Selenomonas sputigena: one gene and its partner. The main gene of each other region encodes a partner of the protein of the gene in region 2 in a complex. Links are inferred from orthologs where the notes say so. Each region holds a gene or a part of one and is shown on either strand. Other genes may lie near its edges.

Region 1 (8,455 bases), 550 kb from region 2 along the record:
GCTGACACTGCCGATCAAAGCGCCCTTGAAGAGACCGAGACCGCGGCTGCCCATGATGATCATGTCGCTCTTTTCCGAGTCGGCAATCTTCAGGATCGCCTTCGGCACGTTGCCCGTCTCGACATGCCGCGTCGCCTTCATGTTCTCGGGGATCTTCTCCCAGATGCGGTCGAAGACGAGATGGCTCGGAATATCCTTGTTGATGTTGCTCGCCACATAGACGAAATCGAGACTTGCATTGCACTTCTCCGCAAAGGCGATCGCCTCATCCACAGCCTTGCAGCCGTTGACAGAACCATCGACCGGCACGAGAATTTTGTTGATGCTGCCCATATAAAACACCTCCAAGCGAACTTTTTTCCTCTGTTGTCTACTTCTATATCAAAGCGAAAATTCCTTTTATCTTTTGGTATTTTTCTGAAAAATTTTCCGATATTTTCTTGCACCGTAAAAAAAGCCGTCGCTGGAATGCGCGATGATTCCAACGACAGCTCTTCTCCTGCACTTCGTTCAATTCTTTTTCTCCAAAGAAGGCGCACCCTTTCGCAGGATTCCCACGGCAAGCTCAGCGTTTTGAAACGCGCGTCTCCTCAGCTCTTTCAGGAGGGCGGCATTTTTCTCGCAAAGCGTATCGCGCCTCTGCCACTTGCGCCGCACTTCCGCCATGAGTTCATCTGCCGTGATGGTCTCAAGTTTCGCGGCGGGCGTCTCACCGATGGAGTCAAGGAAACGATCGATCTTCGGATCGTACGATACGCCGACGAGCGGCACGCCCATGACGCCCGCAAAAATCAAGGCATGAAGGCGAATCGCGATGAGCAAATCCATATTGCCGACGAGTGAAAGAAGCTCCGCTGTCGAAAACTCGCCGTCGAGAACGATGGCTTCCTGCTTCATCATCGCAGCGATCGTCTCCGCCGTCTTGACATCCTCGGGATACTGCATGGGCAGAAAGACGAGATTCGCACCAAGCTCGACGGCGATGCGGTCGGCCGCCTCAGCGAAGGCTTCCTTGTAGCGCTGCCAGCCCTTCCACTCGCGCACAGATATGCCGACGAGCGGCTTGTCGTCCGTCACGCCGTTCCACTGCAAGACCTGCCACCCCATATCTTTCGCAACGGGATTGATGGCGAGCACCGGATCAGCAGTTTCGACGATTTTAGGACGATGAATGCCCATGGCCGCAAGCTCTGCCAAAGAGCCGTGGTCGCGCACGGTGATGAGGCGCACGCCGTTGCCGATGAGCCGCATCATCGTGCGCGCCCAGAAGCCCTCGATCGGGCCGATGCCCTGCGCGTAGAGCATGACGGGCCTTCGGGCGAGAAAGGCAAGGACGATGATCGCCATGTAGTAATAGAGACTGCGGCGACTCGTGACATTCTGCAGCAGACTGCCGCCGCCCGACACGAGGAGGTCGGAAGCGCGCAAAGCCTTCCATATATCGGAAAACGAGAGCCATGAAACAGCCTCAACACCGTGGCGGCGTTTCGTATCCGGAGGGTTCGCTGAGATCACCGTGATATTCGTTTGCGGGTCCAGTTCGGATAGAACCTCGATCATCGCGGCGAGCATGGCTTCGTCACCGGCGTTTTTCGAGCCGTAATATCCGGATACTACGATGTTGCTCATTCCTTTGAGAAACGCTCCTTTGCCGAAGATAGTATCATTTGCGCGAGGTGCACGAGCACCATGAGAGCTGCGCCGATGCCGCAGCCGAGGACGATGCCGCCGATGCCGCGCACAAAGGACATGTAAACGGGCGTGCGCATATGTGCAAAGGTCTCGACCATCGATCCCTGACCGATCGTCGCTACGAGCACGAGCGCAAAGAGCAGCATTGTCGGCCACTTGCGGCACCACGCGAGGACGGCGAGCATGAAAGCCGGATGGCCGATCATCAGCTCCTTCGAGCGCGGCCGCGCATAGAACGCCTGCTCCAGGATTGCACGGAACTTCAGCTCAAGCCCCGAGACGGGCATGCCCGACGTATGACCGGAACGTGCGACGAATACGACGGCGGCAAGAGCCACGAGCACGAAAATGAGAAGGGATTTGAGTTTCACGGGCATATCGAGAATCTGGCGAAGCTGCGTGAGAGCGCCCTGTTCCTCCGCCATTCTGCCATCGAAGACGTCGTAGCGCGTCAAAAACGCGATGGCGACGAGGACGATGGGTAGGACAAACGTCAGCTTGATGCCGCGGAAGATGTTGAACTCAAGGAAGTACTCGACATCAGCGAGCGCCCCCGACAGATATGCAGCTCCGACATAGGAGAGCGCCCCTGTCACAAAAAGGGCGACGGCAGCCGTTCCGATGATGCGCCAGAGCGGCGCTTTCGTATCGGGCTCCATGGTGCGAATGCGGTCGAGCTGCCATATCACGGCGAGCGCGGGAAAGAGGTTCGCGCTCAAAAACGCCGCGAGAAGTCGCATCTTCGCGCCGCTGCCCATGAGGATCGGCGCGGCAAAGACGAACGCCAACAGAGCAAAGAGTGCGTAGAGCGTCCTCGGCTGCAGACGGTGCGTGATCAGTGAGAGGTAGAGCACGACAGCCGCCGCCACGCCGAGCATCAGCACGGCACGCAGAGGACGCGGCGCATACCAGTTTTCAAACGTCCCCGCAGGACCAAGCGTGAAGCCATGTGACTCTACGGCTTCTGCCGTCGCCTTGATATAGTGCATGTTCGTCTCGAAGAGCGTCATGCCGGGCGCAGGCTTCTCGTAGATGCGCAGGAGGTTGATGCGAATGTTGCGCTCCATGTCCGTGTTCGCCCAACGCTCGACCGCCGTCTCGATCTTGAGCTTCGGCTGCTCGTCCTTCGGGATGGTGTAAAGACGCGCGACATGGTCGTAGCCGACGCCCTTGGAGATCTCGGAAAGCCCGTCCTGCTTATAGAACTGCAGCTGCGTCGTATCTTCGATGAGTCCGAGGACGAGATTGCGCTCCTTGAAGCGATCGATCGTCGTCTGCAGCGACTTCGGAGCGCCGAGCATCTGCGAGCCGGAGAATACGACTTCCGAGATGCGGTAGTCTTCCAGACGGCGGAACACGGCATCGACATCGTCGGGCGTGCAGCCCAGATAATTCGTCGGACGTGCGAGCACGAAGAAGCCGGCGTCATTGACCGCCTGCATCTCGTCCGTCGGCATACCGAGATCCATCTTGAGGAAGGTTTCGTAATTCGCCTTGACGACGAGGATTTCCACGCCGTTGACTGCGACGGCGTTCACACGAGCAGCGCCCAGGCGGCGCAGCAAGTCCTCCTTGACCTCCTTGTAGGTACGCGCATCATGCCCGACGACACAGACGTCAGATCCCTTGATCGTACCGTTCTCGATGAGGGTGCGCCACGCGGGATCGGTCAAGATCCCCGCATGGTAATTGGCTACGAGTTCACTTCCCGCGAGCGCCGTCACCTTTCCATTTGCATTGAGCTTCTTGAAGGTCGTCTCGTAGACGGCGAGCGACGTGATGCCCGCTTCCTTCGCCGCCTGCAGCACTTCAGGGACAGGTTTCCCCTCCTGCTCGGCAAGCTGCACGAGATCTTCGTAGTCAATGGCGAGATCGACCTGCTTGTTGACCTCCTCCGCACGCCAGCGTGCGACGTCGATGAGGAGCGCCGCGACAAGGCCGACGAAGATGAAGGCGATGAGCACCTTGTTGTATTGAAATTGCTTCATGTATCCTACTCCTCATTCCCTCCGGCAGAGAGGCGCACGACGATGGCGCCCTTCCTGTGTTCGACGCTCTCGATTCGCGTCTTCAAAGGCAATGCATCGAGCTTCGCGATCTGAATGTCGCCGAAAATGTCGCCGAGATTTGCCTTGCCGATCAAGGCGTTTTTGATGTCGAGCCGCGTCATGTGAAAGTACAGCGCCTGCGCGTCCTCGACGATCTTCCCTTCGAGCACGACATCCGCCATGCGCCCGAAGATCTTCACTTCCGCTGTCGCATGCACGCCATCTTCGTCAATCGTCACCTTGATGTTGTCAAGCTTGTCGATGCGCTTCGCCAAAAGATTGCGCAGAGCATCCTCGGAAACGACGCCCGTGAGTTTCAAATCCTTGGCAGAAATGAGATGCACGCGGTGATCGAGGAAAAGATCTCGCGACGAAAAATTCACGCCGCTTCCTGTCAGCTGCACGCGCTCCATGCGCAAATCGCCGATGCGAAGCCCCTTCGCATCAATCTTGAGAGTGTCGATCTGTCCCAAGAGGAACAGGATGCCGGGCGTGCTCTCAACCGTCACCTCGGCGCTCTCTGCCCCGCGATCCCTGAGCATCGTCTCTGCTGTCTGCCGTGCCCATGCGGGCAGCAAAGTTTCGCCAAAGACGAGAAGGATTGCCGCAGCGCCTGCAACAAGCATCAAAAGTTTGCGCAAAACATCACCTTAAATCTCAAATCTCATGATTCGCCTTCGCCGCGAGGAAGGCCTCGATGAAGGCGTCGAGATCGCCGTCCATGACCGCCTGCACGTTGCCCGTCTCCATGCCTGTGCGCATGTCCTTGACCATCGTGTAGGGCTGAAATACGTAGGAACGGATCTGGCTTCCCCACTCGATCTTCTGCTGATCGCCTTCGAGCTTCTGAATCTCGGCTTCCTTCTTCTCCTGCTCCAATTCAAAGAGCTTGGCGCGCAGCATCTTCATGCACTGTTCGCGGTTCTGCAGCTGCGAGCGCTCGTTCTGGCACTGCACGACGATGCCCGTCGGCATGTGCGTCATGCGCACGGCGGACGACGTCTTATTGATGTGCTGACCGCCCGCACCCGAAGCGCGGTAGGTGTCGACGCGCACGTCCGCCATATTGATCGCGACCTCGACGGCATCGTCGATCTCGGGCATGATGTCGCAGGCAGAAAACGACGTATGACGACGCGCATTGGAATCGAAGGGCGAGATGCGCACGAGACGATGCACGCCCTTTTCCGACTTCAAATACCCGTAGGCGTTGTGCCCATTGATGAAGAGTGTCGCACTCTTGACGCCCGCCTCATCGCCGGGCAGCAGATCTGCCGTGACGACGGAAAAGCCGTGGCGCTCCGCCCACCTGCCGTACATGCGCAGAAGCATCTGCGTCCAGTCCTGCGCCTCCGTGCCGCCTGCGCCCGCGTGCAGCGTGAGGATCGCATTGTTCGCGTCATAAGGGCCGGACAAGAGGACTTCGAGCTCCAGCTCGCGCACGGCGGTCTTGATGGTCTCAAACTCCGTCTGCACTTCAGGCTCAAGGCTCGTATCATTTTCTTCCAGCGCCATTTCAAGAAGCGCCTGTGCATCGTCCGTCTTGGAAACGATCTCCTTGTACTTGTCGACGCTTCCCTTGATCGCGGCAAGTTCCTGATTGATCTTCTGCGCCTCTTCCGCATTGTCCCAGAAGGTCGGCTCACCCATCTTGTATTCGAGTTCGGCTATCTTTTCTTCCTTTCTGGCGACGTCAAAGTGAATCCCCCATTTCCTTGAGCTTCGCTTGCATCGCCAAAATCTCCGGCTTCCAATCTTCGAGCATCTTGTCACATCCTTACGTAGTGCTTTCTCTCGCGGGAAATCTATTCTTTATCGCTGCTCTCCCGCAAGCGGGAAAGCTCTGTCTCACTTGTTCCTGCCGCAGCAATTCTTGTACTTCTTGCCGCTGCCGCACGGGCACGGATCGTTGCGCCCGATGTCGTTCTTGTTGCGCTGCGGCTTCTTCTTCGTCTCAGCGGCACTGGATTCCTCGCCGTGCGAGGCGCGCGCCGTCTGCAGGCGGTCTTGGAGCTGCTGTTGCTCCTGCGTCACGATGCTCACGCGGTACATGAGCTTCGCGATGTCCGTTTGAATCGCAGCTTCCATTGCCTCGAACATGTCGAGCGCCTCGATCTTGTACTCGACGAGCGGATTCCTCTGCCCGTAGGCGCGCAGGTTGATGCCCTCGCGCAGCATGTCCATGCGATCGAGATGCTCCATCCAATGATTGTCGACGACGCGCAGCATGACGACCTTCTCAAGCTCGCGCATATTCTCTTCGCCGAAGAGCTGCTCACGCGCCGCGTATGCTTCGTGCGCCGTCTTCCTGAGCGTTTCTTCCAGCTCGTCGCGGCTCATCGCCTCAAGCTCTTCCTTCTTGAGCTTGCCCTCGGGCGCGTAGATCTTCTCCGCGTCCTCGATAAGTCCGTCGAGCGTCCACTCCTCAGGATATAGCTTCGCGTTCGCGTACTGATCCATTTCGCTCTCGATGATCTTGTCGAGCATGAAGAAGATGTTTTCCTTGAGGTCTTCGCCGCGCAGAATCTTGCGTCGCTCCGCATAGATGACCTCGCGCTGCTGGTTCATGACATCGTCGTATTCGAGGACGTGCTTGCGGATGTCGAAGTTTCTGGCTTCGACCTTCTTCTGTGCACGCTCGATCGAACGCGTGATGAGTTTGTGCTCGATCGGATCGTTCTCGTCCATGCCGAGCCGATCCATGATGGAGGCGATATTGTCCGACGCGAAGAGACGCAGAAGGTCATCCTCCAGCGACAAGTAGAACTTCGAGCGGCCGGGGTCTCCCTGGCGACCCGCGCGGCCGCGCAGCTGGTTGTCGATACGCCGCGATTCGTGGCGTTCCGTGCCGAGGATGTAGAGGCCGCCGAGCTCCTGCACGCCATCGCCGAGCTGGATGTCCGTGCCGCGTCCCGCCATGTTCGTCGCGATCGTCACGGCGCCCCGTTGACCTGCGTCCTTGATGATCTCCGCTTCCTTCTCGTGGTACTTGGCATTCAGGACGTTGTGCTCGACGCCGTGCTTCTTCAAGATGGCGCTGAGCTCTTCCGACTGCGTGATGGACGTCGTGCCGATGAGGATCGGCTGTCCCGTCTTGTGAATCTCTTCGACCGCCTGTCCGACGGCACGGTATTTCGCACGCTTCGTCTTGTAGATGGCGTCCGGCTCGTCGACGCGCTGCACGGGACGGTTCGTCGGCACGACGACGACGGGCAGCTTGTAGATCTTGAGGAACTCGTCCTCCTCGGTCTTCGCCGTGCCCGTCATGCCGCCGAGCTTGTCGTACATGCGGAAGTAGTTCTGGAAGGTAATCGACGCGAGCGTCTGGCTCTCGCGCTGAATCTTCACGCCTTCTTTCGCCTCGATCGCCTGATGCAGTCCGTCCGAATAGCGGCGGCCAACCATGAGACGACCCGTGAACTCATCGACAATGATGATCTCATCGTCGCGCACGACGTAGTCGCGATCGCGCTTCATCAGAGCCTTGGCGCGCAGAGCTGCCGTAAAGCAGTGCGAAAGCTCCAGATTCTCAGGCGCGTAGAGATTCTTGATGCCGACGATGCGCTCAACCTTCAAGACGGCTTCATCGGACGGCGCAACGGTCTTCTGCTTCTCGTCGAGCTTGTAATCCTCGCCCTCCTTGAGCTGAGCGACGGCGCGTGCCATGACAGCGTACATGTCCGTCGACTTCTGCCCGGGACCTGAGATGATGAGTGGCGTTCTCGCCTCATCGACGAGAATCGAGTCGACCTCATCGACGATGGCATAGTGGAGGTCACGCTGCACCATCTGCTGCGGATGGATGACCATGTTGTCGCGCAGGTAGTCGAAGCCGAACTCGTTGTTCGTGCCGAAGGTAACGTCGGACGCATAGGCGAGCTTTCGCTCAGGGAAGTCCATGTCGTGCGCAATGAGGCCGACGGAGAGTCCGAGGAAGCGATAGACACGCCCCATCCACTCGCTGTCGCGCCGTGCGAGATAGTCGTTGACCGTGACCATGTGCACGCCCTTGCCTTCGAGCGCATTGAGATAGACGGGCAGCGTCGCGACGAGCGTCTTGCCCTCGCCCGTGCGCATCTCCGCAATCTTGCCCTCGTGCAGGCAGATACCGCCGATCATCTGCACGTCGAAGTGGCGCATGCCAAGGACGCGCCTCGACGCCTCGCGCACGACGGCAAACGCCTCGGGAAGCATATCGTCGAGGCTCTCGCCGTTTGCGAGACGCTCCTTGAACTTTCCCGTATGGCCTGCAAGCGCATCGTCACTGAGGCTTTCGAGCGCCTTTTCGTGACCGTTGATGACGTCGACGATGCCGCGCATCCGCTTGATTTCCTTATCGTTGTTATCTCCCAGGAATCGCTTGATGAATCCGAGCAATCCGTATCACTCCTCGTTCCCGCAGCCGCCTTCGCGGCGCAGACTGATGATAGAGAGCGCCTTGCGGCGTCCCTCCGAAAGTATTGAACACCTATCCTAATGATTCTAGCAGACAATCGCCCATAAGTCAAAAAATCCTCTTGCTTCGTTCCTTGAGCATCGCCTTCAGATGCATGCCGGGCATCGTGAAGCCCCTGCCCATGACCTCGTTCGCCGAAAGAACGATCATGAAGGCGTTCTTGTCGATGAGATTCGCGATGAGCTTGACCTTGCTGATCTGCGTGAGTGAGCAGACGAGGAAGAGCACGTTGCGCTCCTTGCGTGTAAACGCGCCCTGC
Region 2 (8,325 bases):
ATATGTGACGGAAGATATGGTCGGACACAAGCTCGGAGAGTTCGCTCCGACGCGCACGTTCAAAGGCCATGCCGGCGAAGAGCGCAAGACTTCGCTGAGATAAGAGCGAAAGGAGGCATTTCCCCTTTGGAAGCAAAAGCTACAGCCAAGTATGTACGGATTGCGCCGCGCAAGGTGCGTGTCGTCATGGATCTCATCCGTGGCAAGAACATCGCCGAAGCTTTCGCAATCTTGAAGTTCACGCCGAAAATCGGTGCGGACGTCATAGAGAAGGTATTGAAATCCGCCGTTTCCAATGCCGAGAACAACTTCGACATGAATGTCGACAAGCTCTACATCAAGACGGCTTATGTCGATCAGGGCCCGACACTCAAGCGCATCCACCCGCGTTCTCGTGGGCAGGCGTTCAAGATTTTGAAGCGCACGTCCCACGTTACCGTCGCCGTGGAAGAAAGATGAGGAGGAGGGAAAAGGTTTGGGTCAGAAAGTAAATCCGAACGGCATCCGCATCGGCATCGTCAAGGATTGGGATGCAAAATGGTACGCAGATAAGGACTTTGCAGACAACCTGCATGAAGATATCAAGATCCGCAAGTATTTGAAAGACAGCCTCGGCGCTGCCGGCGTCTCGAAGATCGAGACGGAGCGCTCGAAGAACCGTCTGAAGCTCACGATCCATACGGCGAAGCCCGGCATGGTCATCGGCCGCGGCGGCTCGGGCATCGAGCAGATCAAGGAAGGCCTCAAGGGCAAGACGGAAAAGACGGTCGACATCAACATCTCCGAGATTCGTCAGCCTGATCTCGACGCGACGCTCGTCGCCGAGAACATCGCGCAGCAGCTGGAGCGCCGCATCGCGTTCCGCCGCGCCATGAAGCAGTCGGTCGGCCGCACGATGCGCCTCGGCGCCAAGGGCATCAAGGTCAAGGTTTCGGGTCGTTTGGGCGGCGCGGAAATCGCCCGAAGCGAGGCATATCGCGAGGGCAGCATTCCGCTGCACACGCTGCGCGCCGACATCGACTACGGCACAGCGGAAGCCCGCACGACGTACGGACGCATCGGCGTCAAGGTCTGGATCTTCAAGGGCGAAATCCTTCCAGAGAAGAAGCAGTCCAAGAGGGCTGCCGCTGAAGGGAGCGAAGCTTAATGTTATTACCGAAGAGAGTCAAATACCGCAAGCAGTTTCGCGGACGCATGAAGGGCAAGGCACATCGCGGCAACACGGTCAGCCACGGTGAGTTCGGCCTTGTGGCTCTGGAGCCGGCTTGGATCACGAATCGTCAGATCGAAGCCGCCCGTATCGCCATGACGCGCTACATCAAGCGCGGCGGTAAGGTCTGGATCAAGATTTTCCCCGACAAGCCGGTCACGGCGAAGCCGGCCGAGACCCGCATGGGCAGCGGCAAGGGCTCGCCCGAGTACTGGGTGTGCGTCGTCAAGCCCGGTCGTGTGCTCTTCGAGATGGACGGCGTGTCGAAGGAAGTCGCCATGGAGGCCATGCGCCTTGCAGGCCACAAGCTGCCGATCCGCACGAAGTTCGTCACGCGCGAGGAGTCACTGAAAGCAGCAGAGGGCGGTGAAGTAAATGAAGGTTAATGAGATACGCGACTTGAATGCCGGGGAGCTTGTTGAAAAGCTTGCTTCGCTCAAACAGGAGCTGTTTAACCTCCGTTTCCAGCACGCTACCGGCCAGCTGGAGAATCCGATGCGTATCAAGGAAGTCAAGAAGTCGATCGCGCGCGTCAAGACGGTGCAGCGCGAACTTGAGAATCAGGACGTTTGCTTGGCGAAGAATTGATTGATATGCAGAGGAAGGAGGCTCTTTGATGAGCGAGAGAAATGAACGCAAGACGAGAGTCGGCAAGGTCGTAAGCGACAAGATGGACAAGACCGTCGTCGTCGCCGTTGTCGACATTGAGCAGCACAAGCTCTATAAGAAGGCCGTCAAGAAGACGGTGAAGTTCCAGGCGCACGACGAGAACAACGAGGCGCATGTCGGCGATACGGTGGCTCTGATGGAGACCCGCCCGCTCTCGAAGCACAAGCGCTGGAGAGTCGTGAAGATCGTCGAGAGGGCGAAATAATTTCGCCACGATCTCGAAAGGGAGGTTCATACATTGATTCAACAGCAGACCATGCTGAATGTTGGCGACAATACGGGCGCGAAAGAGATCATGTGCATCCGCGTGCTCGGCGGTTCGTACCGCAAGTATGCCAACATCGGTGATGTTATCGTGGCTGCCGTCAAGGCAGCGGCCCCCGGCGGCACGGTCAAGAAGGGCGATGTCGTCAAGGCTGTCGTCGTTCGAAGCGTCAAGGGCATCCGTCGTCGGGACGGCTCTTACATCCGCTTTGACGAGAACGCCGCCGTGCTCATCAAGGAAGACAAGACGCCGAGAGGAACCCGTATTTTTGGCCCCGTGGCCAGGGAGCTGCGCGAGAAGGATTTCATGAAGATCGTTTCCTTGGCTCCTGAAGTTCTTTGATAGGAGGCGCTATTTTGTCACAGGTGAAACTGCACGTAAAGAAAGGCGACACGGTCGTCGTCCTCGCAGGCAAGGACAAGGGCAAAGAGGGCAAGATCGTCGAGGCTCTGCCGAAGAAGGGCAAGGTTGTCGTCGAGGGCGTGAACAAGGTGAAGCGCCATACGAAGCCGAGCCAGAAGTACCCGCAGGGCGGCATCATCCAGAAGGAAACCCCTCTGAACGCCTGCAAGGTCATGCTCGTATGCCCGGCCTGCAAGAAGGCGACGCGCACGGGCAAGAAGGAAGTCAACGGCAAGATGGTTCGCGCCTGCAAGAAGTGCGGCGAAGTCATCGACCAGACGAAATAATTGAGGAAGGAGGAGCACGGTTTGGATAGATTACAGGAAAAGTACAAGAACGAAGTTGTGCCTGAGCTCACGAAGAAGTTCGGCTACAAGAACATCATGCAGCTTCCGAAGATCGAGAAGGTCATCATCAACATGGGCGTCGGCGAAGCCGTCGGCAATCCCAAGGCTCTTGACTCTGCGGTCAACGATCTGACGATCATTGCGGGACAGAAGCCCATCCTGACGCGCGCGAAGAAGTCGCTTGCCGCCTGGAAGCTCAGGGAAGGCATGCCGATCGGCACGAAGGTCACGTTGCGCGGCACGCGCATGTACCAGTTCCTCGACAAGTTCATCAACGTCGCCCTGCCGCGCGTCCGCGACTTCCGCGGCGTGAGCAGCACGGCTTTTGACGGCCGCGGCAATTATGCGGTCGGTCTCAAGGAGCAGCTCATCTTCCCCGAGATCGAGTACGACAAGATTGACAAGCTGCGCGGCATGAACATCGTCATCGTCACGACAGCAGAAAAAGACGAAGAGGCGCGCGAGCTCTTGAAGCTCATGGGTATGCCTTTCAAGGCTTGAAGAAGGAGGTATGAACTGTGGCTAAGAAATCGATGATCGAAAAGTGGAGCCAGCAGCCGAAGTTCAAGGTGCGCCAGCACAACCGCTGCAAGATCTGCGGTCGTCCGCATGGCTACATGAGGAAGTTCGACATGTGCCGCATCTGCTTCCGCGAGCAGAGCTACAACGGCGCCATTCCCGGCGTGACGAAAGCCAGCTGGTAAACTACGAAACGTATGAAAGGGAGGATATCGGTTCCATGGTAATGACTGATCCTATTGCAGATATGCTGACGCGCGTTCGCAACGCGAACTCCGTCTACCACTCCAAGGTGGAGATTCCCGCCTCCAAGATCAAGAAGGCAATTGCCGAGGTCTTGAAGGAAGAGGGCTTCATCAAGGATTACACCTTCACGGCAGACTCGAAGCAGGGCATGCTGACGGTTTTTCTCAAGTATGGCCCCGCACGCGAGAAGGTCATCACGGGCATCAAGCGCATCTCGAAGCCCGGTCTTCGCGCTTATGCGAAGCACGATGAACTGCCGCGCGTCCTCGGCGGACTCGGCATCGCCATCATCTCCACGTCGAAGGGGATCATGAGTGACAAGGAAGCCCGCAAGGCCGGCCTTGGCGGCGAAGTCGTCGCCTATGTCTGGTAAACGTCTGGAGGTGAAAAGATGTCGAGAATTGGCAGAGCACCGATTGAGATTCCCGCTGGCGTAACCGTCAAGATCGAGGAAGTCAACAAGGTGACAGTAAAGGGTCCGAAGGGCGAGCTTTTCCGCGAGCTTCATCCGGACATGAAGATCGCGGTCGAGGGCAATGTCCTCACGGTCACGCGCCCGTCGGACGACAAGGAGCACCGCTCCCTGCACGGCCTTACGCGCACGCTCATCAACAACATGGTCATCGGCGTGACGGAAGGCTTCAAGAAGACGCTCGAAATCAACGGCGTCGGCTACCGTGCCGCGAAGCAGGGCAAGAATCTGAACCTTTCCTTGGGTTTTTCCCATCCCGTCATTGTCGAGCCGCCCGCAGGCATTACGCTTGACGCGCCCAGCGCGACGAGCATCGTCGTTTCGGGCATCGACAAGGAAGCTGTCGGCGCCATCGCTGCAAAGATCCGCAGCTATCGTCTGCCTGAACCGTACAAGGGCAAGGGTATCAAGTACGAGGGCGAGCACATCCGCCGCAAGGTCGGTAAGGCCGGCGCCAAGGCGAAGAAATAAGGCAGCTTAAAGGAAAGGAGTGACCATAGTGCTGATCAAGGCAGACAAGAACAAGGCAAGGCAGAAGCGCCACCTGCGCGTCCGTAACCACGTTTCGGGCACGGCAGAGCGTCCGCGCCTCAACGTATACAGAAGCCTCGCGAACATCTACGCGCAGGTGATTGACGACGAGAAGGGCGTGACGCTCGTCTCGGCAAGTTCGAAGGACAAGGGATTCTCGAACTACGGCGGCAACATCGAGGCCGCGAAGGCTGTCGGCGCTGCTGTCGCGAAGCGTGCGCTTGAAAAGGGCATCACCGAGGTTGTCTTTGACCGCGGGGGTTACATCTACCACGGTCGCGTCGCGGCGCTCGCAGAAGCAGCGCGCGAGGCAGGCCTCAAATTCTGACTTGCAAGGAGGTAAATGAATGGCTAGAATGGACAGGAACCATGACAGGGACCGGGACAGAAACAACGAGACTCCTGAATTTGAGGAGAAGGTCGTTTACATCAACCGCGTCGCCAAAGTCGTCAAGGGCGGCCGCCGTTTCTCCTTCAGTGCCCTCGTAGTCGTGGGCAACAAGAAGGGCAAGGTTGGCGCAGGCCTCGGCAAGGCGAGCGAAGTGCCCGAGGCAATACGAAAGGGCATCGAGGACGCGAAGAAGAACCTCATCGAGGTTTCCTTGAAGGATACGACGATTCCGCACGAGATGATCGGCATCTTCGGTGCAGGCCGCGTGCTCTTGAAGCCCGCCGCCAAAGGTACCGGCGTCATCGCGGGCGGCCCTGCGCGCGCCGTCTTGGAGCTTGCGGGCATTCGCGACATCCTTACGAAGTCTCTTGGCTCGTCGAATCCGAACAACATGGTTCGCGCCACGGTCAAGGGTCTCGAGCAGCTCAAGCGTGCTGAAGCGGTCGCTGAACTGCGCGGCAAGACGGTGCAGGAACTCTTAGGTTAAGGAGGAAGTTCGATGGCAAAGGTTAAAATCACTCTTACGAGGAGCCTCATCGGTCGTCCCGAGACGCAGAGAGCCACCGTTCGTTCGCTCGGACTTCGTAAGCTCAACTCGTCGGTGGAGCGTGAGATGAACGACGCATTGAAGGGACAGATCCACAAGGTCGAACATCTCGTGAAGGTCGAGAACATATAAGAAGGAACAAGGAGGTGCAAGCAGTATGAAGTTACATGAATTGTCCCCGGCGCCTGGCTCCAAAAAGACGCGCAACCGCGTGGGGCGCGGCATCGGCAGCGGCAACGGCAAGACCGCAGGCCGCGGGCACAAGGGTCAGAATTCGAGGAGCGGCGGCGGCGTCCGCACGGGCTTCGAAGGCGGCCAGATGCCGATCTACCGCAGGCTTCCGAAGCGCGGCTTCAACAATGTGTTCCGCAAGATTTATGCGGAGGTCAACATCGAAACCTTGAACCGCTTTGAGGACGGCGCTGTTGTCGATCCCGTCGCACTCGTCGAAGAGGGTATCCTGAAGAACGTCCGCGACGGCATCCGCATCCTCGGCAAGGGCGAACTCACGAAGAAGCTCACGGTTCGAGCCAACGGCTTCACGAAGTCGGCGGAAGAAAAGATCAAGGCGGCAGGCGGACAAGTCGAGGTGATCTGATTGTTTTCAGCCCTTGCGAACATCTACAAGATTCCGGAGCTAAGACAGAAGGTCATCTTCACGCTCATCATGTTCGCCGTGTTCCGGCTCGGTACGCACATTCCTGTGCCGGGCGTTGATCCGTCAGCCATTGAGCAGCTGTTTGCCACGGGCAACCTGTTCGGCCTGTTGGATCTCTTTTCCGGCGGTGCATTCAGCAAGTTTTCCATCTTTGCGATGAGCATCACGCCGTACATTAACGCGTCGATCATCATGCAGCTTCTCACGGTTGTCATTCCGACTTTGGAACAATGGTCCAAAGAAGGGCAGGAAGGGCACAAGAAAACGACGAAGGTCACACGCTACTTGACCGTAGCGCTCGCCTTTTTCCAGGCTGTCGGCATGTCGATCGGTCTGAAGCAGGCGATCTTGAATCCCAATCCCGTCTCTATTCTGATCATCGCGATCACCTTGACGGGAGGCACGATATTCCTCATGTGGATCGGCGAGCAAATCACGGCGAACGGCGTCGGAAACGGCATATCGCTTATCATCTTTGCCGGTATCGTCGCAGCATTGCCGAAGAATCTCGGCACGATCTACAGTTATTTGCAGGCGGGGACGATCAGCTATTTCAACGCATTCGTCTTTGCCGTCATCGCTCTCTTGATGATCGTGTTCGTCATTTACATCCAAGAGGGCAACCGCAGAGTCCCGATTTCCTACGCGAAACGGGTCGTCGGAAAAAAGACGTATGGCGGAAGTTCCAGCCATATCCCGCTGAAGGTCAATCATGCGGGAGTCATCCCAATCATCTTTGCGTCATCCGTGCTGATGTTTCCAGTAACCGTCGCCCAGTTTATTGAAGTTCCCTGGGTGACCACACTCGCCGGTTATTTTGCGTGGGGCACACCGCTGCAGACAAGCATCTACGCGCTGCTCATCATCTTCTTCACGTACTTTTATACCGCGGTTACTGTAAAGATATCGGATATGGCAGAGAACCTGAAAAAATACGGTGGCTTCATCCCGGGCATACGTCCGGGCAAGCCGACGGAAGAATATCTCGATACTGTCATGACGCGCATCACGCTGGCAGGCGCGTTCTTCCTGGCATTCATCGCAGTGCTGCCGAACCTCGTCGCGGGCGCGACCCACATCGAGGGTGTGTACTTCGGCGGCACGGCACTGCTCATCGTCGTCGGGGTTGCGCTGAACACGATGAAGCAGATCGAATCCATGGTGGTCATGCGCCATTACCAAGGTTTCATGAAATAGGAGGAGTCCTTTGATGCATATCCTGTTAATGGGTCCGCCGGGCGCCGGCAAAGGCACGCAGGCGGCCAATCTCGTGAAAGAATTCGGCATTCCGCACATCTCGACGGGCGACATGTTCCGCGCCGCCGTGAAGGAGGGGACGGAGCTTGGGCTACAGGCGAAGGCCTGCATGGACGCCGGCAAGCTCGTGCCGGACGAGGTCACGATCGGCATCGTAAAGGAGCGGCTCGCGAAGCCCGACTGCAAGAAGGGCTTCATCCTCGATGGTTTTCCGCGCACGGTGGAGCAGGCGGATGCTCTTACGGGCATCCTCAAAGAGCTGGGGCTATCCCTCACCGCAGCCCTCAACATCACGGTGCCGGCAGCGGACCTCATCGAGCGTGCTGTCGGACGCCGCATCTGCAAATCCTGCGGCGCGACGTACCATGTGAAGTTCAACCCGCCCCAGAAGGCGGGGGTTTGTGACACATGCGCGGGCGACCTCTACCAGCGTGCAGATGACAGCGAGGAGACGATGAAGAATCGCCTCTCCGTTTACGAGGCGCAGACGAAGCCCTTGATCGCCTACTACGAGAAGGCAGGCGTCTACAAGGAGATCGACGGCAGACAGGCCATTGACGATGTCAAGGCCGCCATGCTCGCCGCCTTGAAGGACTGAGCTGCGTGTCCGAGAGCCACCGAACGATAAAGACGCGAGAGCGTCACGGCGGGCGCGGGTTTGGCGTCCGAGAAAATACGATGTTGGGCATGGGCAATTCCCGATGCGGAACGCTCCTTTCACGGAAGATGGACAGCTTTCGCCCAACCCAATTTCAGAGAGGGAGAAGCTCATGTCAAAACAAGATGTAATCGAAGTTGAGGGCAAAGTGCT

Evidence for each region.
Region 1: the proteins of secY (region 2) and secA are in contact, whole or in part, in a crystal structure (PDB 3DIN), measured with the Thermotoga maritima proteins. The link is inferred for Selenomonas sputigena from one-to-one orthologs. Residues at the interface, in WP_004081795.1 of Thermotoga maritima: Glu108, Gly109, Glu110, Glu111, Ala236, Glu237, Arg238, Arg239, Ile240, Thr241, Ile242, Gln243, Tyr244, Ala245, Arg246, Arg247, Val248, Thr249, Gly250, Arg251, Arg252, Val253, Tyr254, Gly256, Ala257, Ser258, Thr259, Tyr260, Leu261, Pro262; in WP_004082002.1 of Thermotoga maritima: Glu261, Ala262, Arg263, Lys300, Ala301, Arg302, Thr303, Ile304, Ile305, Leu323, Tyr324, Asp325, Pro326, Val329, Ser330, Tyr333, Ile336, Lys340, Phe345, Val349, Glu363, Phe364, Tyr374, Ser375, Gly376, Gly377, Glu393, Ile395, Thr482, Ser483.

The regions. Positions count from the first base shown.
Region 1 is NZ_CP110383.1:1,012,971-1,021,425, forward strand. The notes cover bases 5,354-8,455. They hold secA (preprotein translocase subunit SecA), read right to left. Parts: upstream 8,118-8,455; coding sequence 5,589-8,117; downstream 5,354-5,588. Other genes in these bases: OL236_RS05080 (YitT family protein), read right to left, coding at 8,245-8,455. Also shown: OL236_RS05050 (universal stress protein), read right to left, coding at 1-333; polysaccharide pyruvyl transferase CsaB, read right to left, coding at 511-1,629; OL236_RS05060 (DUF5693 family protein), read right to left, coding at 1,626-3,680; OL236_RS05065 (DUF2993 domain-containing protein), read right to left, coding at 3,686-4,381. UniProt on the Escherichia coli protein: Required for protein export, interacts with the SecYEG preprotein conducting channel.
Region 2 is NZ_CP110383.1:458,673-466,997, forward strand. Bases 5,354-8,325 are described here. They hold secY (preprotein translocase subunit SecY), read left to right. Parts: upstream 5,354-6,197; coding sequence 6,198-7,454; downstream 7,455-8,325. Other genes in these bases: rpsE (30S ribosomal protein S5), read left to right, coding at 5,354-5,539; rpmD (50S ribosomal protein L30), read left to right, coding at 5,552-5,731; rplO (50S ribosomal protein L15), read left to right, coding at 5,757-6,197; OL236_RS02240 (adenylate kinase), read left to right, coding at 7,468-8,112; infA (translation initiation factor IF-1), read left to right, coding at 8,285-8,325. Also shown: rpsS (30S ribosomal protein S19), read left to right, coding at 1-103; rplV (50S ribosomal protein L22), read left to right, coding at 127-459; rpsC (30S ribosomal protein S3), read left to right, coding at 476-1,147; rplP (50S ribosomal protein L16), read left to right, coding at 1,147-1,596; rpmC (50S ribosomal protein L29), read left to right, coding at 1,586-1,798; rpsQ (30S ribosomal protein S17), read left to right, coding at 1,827-2,084; rplN (50S ribosomal protein L14), read left to right, coding at 2,118-2,486; rplX (50S ribosomal protein L24), read left to right, coding at 2,501-2,833; rplE (50S ribosomal protein L5), read left to right, coding at 2,855-3,394; OL236_RS02200 (type Z 30S ribosomal protein S14), read left to right, coding at 3,412-3,597; rpsH (30S ribosomal protein S8), read left to right, coding at 3,633-4,031; rplF (50S ribosomal protein L6), read left to right, coding at 4,050-4,601; rplR (50S ribosomal protein L18), read left to right, coding at 4,630-4,989; more of rpsE, read left to right, coding at 5,009-5,353. UniProt on the Escherichia coli protein: The central subunit of the protein translocation channel SecYEG. Consists of two halves formed by TMs 1-5 and 6-10.